Linked DNA regions of Phyllobacterium zundukense. The protein of the gene in region 2 interacts with the protein of the main gene of each other region in a pairwise test. Links are inferred from orthologs where the notes say so. Each region holds a gene or a part of one and is shown on either strand. Other genes may lie near its edges. The genes, in order: ligA and leuS.

The links.
Region 1: the proteins of leuS (region 2) and ligA interact in binary tests that used the Escherichia coli proteins (3 or more experiments, as listed by UniProt). The link is inferred for Phyllobacterium zundukense from one-to-one orthologs.

What each region holds. Positions count from the first base shown.
Region 1 is NZ_CP104973.1:2,374,693-2,377,925, reverse strand. What follows is about bases 85-2,996. They hold ligA (NAD-dependent DNA ligase LigA), read right to left. Parts: upstream 2,657-2,996; coding sequence 512-2,656; downstream 85-511. Other genes in these bases: N8E88_RS24015 (DUF2461 domain-containing protein), read right to left, coding at 85-515. Also shown: more of N8E88_RS24015, read right to left, coding at 1-84; DNA repair protein RecN, read right to left, coding at 3,038-3,233. UniProt on the Escherichia coli protein: DNA ligase that catalyzes the formation of phosphodiester linkages between 5'-phosphoryl and 3'-hydroxyl groups in double-stranded DNA using NAD as a coenzyme and as the energy source for the reaction.
Region 2 is NZ_CP104973.1:1,387,220-1,390,732, reverse strand. Bases 107-3,298 are described here. They hold leuS (leucine--tRNA ligase), read right to left. Parts: upstream 2,926-3,298; coding sequence 307-2,925; downstream 107-306. Other genes in these bases: N8E88_RS19180 (YggS family pyridoxal phosphate-dependent enzyme), read left to right, coding at 3,058-3,298; lptE (LPS assembly lipoprotein LptE), read right to left, coding at 107-188. Outside these bases: more of lptE, read right to left, coding at 1-106; more of N8E88_RS19180, read left to right, coding at 3,299-3,513.

The DNA.
Region 1 (3,233 bases), 990 kb from region 2 along the record:
CGCGGCGTACGCTTCAATGCGTCCGTATCTTTCATCGCCAGCCCATTTTTCTTGAGCGCCTTGACCATGGCGCGATAGTTTTCCGGCTTTTCGACTATGGCCTTGCGCATCGCCAGCAGGAGTTCCGGTTTTTGCTGCCACCATGCGACAGCGGCATAGCAGCCGCGATAATCTTCGTGGCCGATGCAGACATAGAAACAGCCGCTTTCGGCCCACTTTGTGCCGTCTGGCGAAAGAAGTGCGGACAAGTGGCGGTTATACGGGCTCTTGTCTTTGGAAAAGCGCACATCGCGCTTGATACGGAACTGCGACTTCTTGCGATCGCCCCGGAACGGCAGACCCGCCTTTTCGAACCGGGCCATCAGATCTTCAACCAGATCGCCCAGCGGTTCATAAAGATGAGCCTCAAATATATCCTTGTTCTCCAGAAACCATTCGCGGTTCTGGTGAAAATCGAGCGCTTTCAGAAAAGGCAAAGCCTTTTCGCCGAAGCCTTTGAAAACCACGTCGCTCATGCGCCCACCAGTGTAAACCAGGAATCCTCATCGATGACTTCAATGCCGAGAGTCTGGGCCTGCGCAAGTTTCGATCCCGCTCCGGGCCCTGCCACCACGAGATCGGTTTTCTTGGAGACGGAACCCGCCGTCTTGGCGCCATAACGTTCGGCCATAGCCTTGGCCTCGTCGCGCGACATCCTCTCGAGTGACCCGGTGAAGACGATGGTCTTGCCTGCCACCGGCGAGTGGCTCACGGTTCTGACTTCCTCATCGAGCGGCGTGACTTCGGCGAGCAGCGCATCGAGAGCGTGGCGATTGTGCTCCTCGGCATAGAAATCGACCAGCGCCTCGGCGACAATGCTACCGATGCCTTCGACTTCGTTCAGCTCGCGCCACGCATCATTGCCCTTGTCGGCTTTATCTCTGGGGGGGTTGGCAGCCATGGCCACACTGGCAAGCGCATCATAGGAGCGATAGGCTCGGGCGAGCCGCTTGGCATTGACCTCACCCACATGGCGAATGCCAAGCGCGTAAACAAAGCGGCTCAGCGAAACTTCGCGCCGGTCGTCGATCGCGTCGTAGAGCTTCTTGACTGAAGTTGCGCCAAAACCATCGATGTTTTCGAGCTTGGTTAGCGAGTCGGCTTGACGTTTCTTCAATGTGAAAATATCGGCAGGAGTACCGATATGCAGCGCCGGATCTTCCGATTTGAAGAAGAACTCCACCTGTTTCTCGCCGAGGCCCTCTATATCGAAGGCGTTGCGCGAGACGAAATGCCGGATGCGCTCCACCGCCTGCGCCGGGCAGATCAACCCGCCCGTGCAGCGCCGCACCGCCTCGCCTTCCTCGCGCACCGCGTGGGAACCGCAGGCGGGGCAAATATCCGGGAATTTATAGGGCGTCGTTCCGCGCGGCTTGTCGGCGACGATATCGACAATCTGCGGGATGACATCGCCTGCACGCTGCACCACGACCGTATCGCCAATGCGCAGGTCCCGCCCCTCACGGATCGGCTGGCCATTCTGACCGATACCCTTGATGTAGTCTTCGTTGTGCAGGGTCACATTGGTGACGACCACCCCGCCAACCGTGACAGGCTCAAGCCGAGCGACCGGTGTCAGCGCGCCGGTACGTCCGACCTGAATGTCGATACCCTTGAGGATCGTCATCGCCCGCTCGGCCGGGAATTTATGTGCTATTGCCCAGCGCGGGCTGCGCGAGACAAAGCCGAGACGCTGCTGCAGCGCCAGCTCATCGACCTTGTACACCACGCCATCGATATCGTAGCCGAGCAGCGCCCGCTGTTCCTCGATCTGGTGATAGTGCTTCACCAGTGCTTCTACCGTCTCGAACCGTTGCATCAGCGGATTGACGCGGAAGTCATAGGATTTGAATGCTTCGACCATACCCATTTGCGTCTTGGCAGGCATGTCGCTGACCTCGCCCCAGGCATAGGCAAAGAATTGCAGCGGCCGCGAAGCAGTGATCGTGGGGTCGAGCTGGCGCAAGGAACCCGCTGCCGCATTACGCGGATTGGCGAAAATCTGCTTGCCATCCTTGGCTTGCCGCTCGTTCAACGCAGCGAAATCCGCGTGGCTCATATAGACCTCGCCGCGCACCTCCAGCACCTCCGGCGGTTTGCCGCTGAGCACATTGGGGATACTCGCAACTGTCCGGGCGTTGAGCGTAACGTTTTCGCCTGTGGTGCCGTCGCCGCGGGTCGCCGCCGTCACCAGCCTGCCAAGCTCATAGCGCAAGGAAAGCGACAGGCCATCGATCTTGGGTTCCGCCGTAATGCCTATTTTCGCCTCGGCTCCAAGCTTGAGAAACCTGCGGATGCGGCCGACGAAATCCTCGACGTCGCTGTCATGAAAGGCATTATCCAGCGACAGCATCGGAATTGAATGGGTCACCTTGCCGAACTTTTCCGATGCGACGGCACCAACTTTGTTCGATGGCGAGTCCTCACGCTTCAGATGCGGAAAACGCTGTTCGATTGCGAGATTGCGGCGGCGCAGCGCATCGTACTCGGCGTCCGAGATGATCGGAGCGTCTTCCGTATTGTAGCGGTAGTCGTGCTGGGCAATCTCGGCTGCAAGGCGGCCAAGCTCCTCGGTGGCGTCCGCCTCGCTCAACTGTTCTACGGGAATATCTGCCATGTTTTGTCCGACGCTGAAAATACGGATTCGGGCGGGAGATTAGGGTCAGGACTCATTGATCTGATCGAAATGGTAGGAGGCCATTTGTTCGGATACGAGGAGCAAAGGCGATGGCAATGTTTATCCATTGTCGAGCCTTTGCGACAAAGTAGCCGGGCAAATGGACCCTATCCTGCGGACGCCGAAACGGCTGCAAGCTGCAGTGTCGAACTGCTCGGCCGGGGGAAAGACCCCGCCCTTCACATCTCTCCTCGCACCTTCTTGCCGTTTCATGCGCCATTTCGATCATATCAATGAGTCCTGACCCTAGCGTAAGAGAATTGGAAAAGCATCGTTCAAAGTGCGCATCCGACGCAACAGCAGCCAGTTCCTGACATCAGGCTAAATCACTGCCGCGTTTTCCCGGAGCAACCGCACTGCTGCTGCGCGCGCTTCATCGGTGACGCTGGCGCCGGCCAGCATGCGGGCGATTTCTTCCTGCCTGTCGCCGGTTTCCATCGCCCGTATGGATGTCGCCACGCGGTCATTGCCAGCGGCCGCCTTGGCGATGAGGAAATGCGTCTGAGCTCGCGCGGCA
Region 2 (3,513 bases):
AGCAACGACAGATCCCTGGAATAAACGCTTAGCGTCAGCGAATAGGCGGGGCTGGCTGGTTCTCCGGCGCCGCCGGCAAACAGGAAAATCAGGTTGTTGCGCACTTCCTGCGTCACGCGGTCGCCGGGCTGGTTGATCGAGACGCCGGCAAGCTTCGAGCGTATGTTGTCGTTGACGCTTCCAGTCACTGTAGGGCTCGGAGTCGAATACAGCGGCCTCACTTGGCACCCTCCGGCAATGAGAGCCATTCCGAGAACGCAGACCCGCAACAACAGACGCCCGGAACGCGATCCTGGCTGAAAACGATCAGGCAACGACATTGATGATCCTCTGCGGTACAATAATGACTTTCTTTGGCGGATTACCATTCAACGCGGCCCTGACGAAATCAAGCGCGAGGGCGGCTTTTTCGACCGCCAATTGATCCGCATCTCGGGCAATTGTCAAATCACCACGCTTCTTGCCGTTGATCTGCACCGGCAGCGTCACATCGTTCTCGACGATCAGCGCCTCATCATAGGTTGGCCATGGCTGATGTGCGATAAGATCCTTGCCGTTCAGCGCTTTCCAACACTCTTCAGCCAGATGCGGCATCATCGGCGCAATCATGGCGATTAGCATGTTGGTCGCTTCGCGGCACGCGGCGATCATTGCCTTGTCAGCTTCCCCGGCGGCGATTTTCTGCAGGGGACCGGACAAAATATTCACCAGTTCATAGAGACGGGCGACCGCCTTGTTGAACGCCAGCTTTTCAATGTCCTCGCCGACAGCCTTCACTGTCTTGTGCGCGGCTTTTGAAACCTGCAGCGCTTCGCCCTCGGAGGCGGCGGCAGGCTCAGCAGTCTTCAGCACTTCTGCAGCTTCGGAGATCAATCGCCAGACGCGCTGAACGAATCGGTGCGCACCTTCGACGCCGGCTTCCGTCCAGATCACATCCCGTTCTGGCGGCGAATCGGACAACATGAACCAGCGCGCCGTATCGGCGCCATAAGAAGCGATTATATCGTCCGGATCGACCACATTCTTCTTCGACTTCGACATCTTCTCGATCGGGCCGATCTCGATCTCTTCCCCTGTCTCCATCAAGATCCCGCGGCGCTTGCCGTCACTCTCTTCGACCTTGACCTCTGCTGGCATAACCCAGCCGTCCTTGCCCTTGTATGTCTCGTGCACCACCATGCCTTGGGTAAACATGCCCTTGAACGGTTCGCTTATATCGAGATGCCCCGCTATCTTCATCGCCCGGGTAAAGAAGCGCGAATAGAGCAGATGCAGGATCGCATGCTCGATGCCGCCGATATATTGATCGACCGGCAACCAGTGATTGGCGATCTTCGGATCGGTGGGCTCATTCTCCCAAGGCGCCGTAAAGCGGGCAAAGTACCAGGAGGAATCGACGAACGTATCCATCGTGTCGGTTTCACGACGCGCAGCCTTGCCGCACTGCGGACAGTTCACGTGTCGCCAGGTCGGATGACGGTCGAGCGGATTACCGGGACGGTCGAACTCGACATCGTCCGGTAGCTTGACCGGCAGATCGATCTTCGGTACCGGAACCACACCGCAATCGTCACAATGGATCATCGGGATCGGGCAACCCCAGTAGCGCTGGCGCGAAATGCCCCAGTCGCGCAGGCGGAAGTTGACCTTCCGTTCACCTTGCGGCCGGTTGCCGATCGTCTGCTTTTCCAGCCGGTTCGCCACCTGCTCAAATGCCGCGGCAGGCGTCATGCCATCAAGGAACTGCGAATTGATCATCACCCCGTCATCGACATAGGCCGTCTCGGTGATCTGGAATGTCGCTGCATCAGCGTCCGCGGGCATCACCACGGGCACCACAGGCAGGCCATATTTGTTGGCAAAGTCCAAATCGCGCTGATCGCCCGACGGGCAGCCGAAGATCGCGCCCGTGCCGTAGTCCATCAAGACAAAATTTGCGACGTAAACCGGCAGCTTCCAATTCGGATCAAACGGATGCTTGACGCGCAGGCCGGTGTCGAAGCCCCTCTTCTCAGCGGTCTCCAGCGCAACAACGGACGTGCCGGCGTGACGGCATTCCTCGTTGAACTTCGCCAGCGCCGCATTGGTTTCCGCAGCCCTCTTGGCGAGCGGATGATCCGCAGCTATAGCAATGAACGACGCACCGAACAGCGTATCGGGACGTGTCGTATAAACCTCGATCTCATTCTCGTCGCCGAACCGTGACTTATCATCCAGCGCCCAGCGGATCAGCATGCCTTCCGACTTGCCGATCCAGTTGCGTTGCATCAGCCGCACCTTGTCGGGCCATTGGTCGAGATCGTCCAGCGCGCTCAGCAATTCCTCATTGAAATCGGTGATCTTGAAGAACCATTGCGTTAGCTCACGCTGTTCGACCAGCGCACCGGAGCGCCATCCGCGCCCGTCTATGACCTGTTCATTGGCAAGGACCGTCATATCCTCCGGATCCCAGTTGACCTTGGAGGATTTCCGCGTCACCAAGCCCTTCTCGACGAAATCGAGAAACAGCATCTGCTGGCGATGGTAATATTCGACGTCACAGGTTGCGAACTCGCGTGACCAGTCGAGCGACAGCCCCATGGATTTGAGCTGGCTGCGCATGGTCGCGATGTTCTGGTAAGTCCAGGTCTTCGGGTGAACCTTGTTCTGCATCGCAGCGTTTTCGGCAGGCATGCCGAAAGCGTCCCAGCCCATCGGATGCAGCACATTGAATCCCTTGGCGCGCTTGTAGCGTGCAACGACATCGCCCATCGCATAGTTGCGCACATGTCCCATATGGATGCGGCCCGAAGGATAGGGGAACATCTCAAGCACGTAATACGGGTCACGCGGATCATCATTCGGCGTTTCGAAAAGTTTGGCGTCATCCCAAACCTTCTGCCAATGCTTTTCGGCTACACGGGGATTGTATCGTTCGGTTGCCATGAACGGGATTCTCTTGCAAAGGATAATGGTTGCGGGACCTTCACCATGGATTGGTGGGACCGTCAACCATTTGAAGCTGAAGGAACCCGCGAAAACCGGGCTCGTGTATCATAAATAGGACTCAACTGCGCCATGCCCAATGCCGTTGAACAACTTTTTGCCGTTCAGAGCGAAATCCGCAAGGCCGAGGTCGAGGCCAACCGTTCGGAGGGCTCGGTAACATTGGTAGCGGTTTCCAAGACTTTTGATGCCGACGCGATTCGCCCGGTTATCGAAGCCGGGCAGCGCGTTTTCGGTGAAAATCGCGTACAGGAAGCTCTGGCGAAATGGCCATACCTGCGTACCGATTTCCCGGATATCGAATTGCACCTGATCGGCCCGCTGCAATCCAACAAAGCGCAGGAAGCTGTCGCTCTTTTTGATGTGATCGAAACTGTCGATCGCGAGAAGATTGCCTCAACTCTGGCCGTGGAAATGAAGAAACAGAATCGCTTTCCGAAACTCTTCGTTCAAGTCAACACCGGCTCGGAACCCCAGAAAGCCGGTATAGAACCTAAGGAAGCGTTGGCCTTCATAACGCGCTGCCGC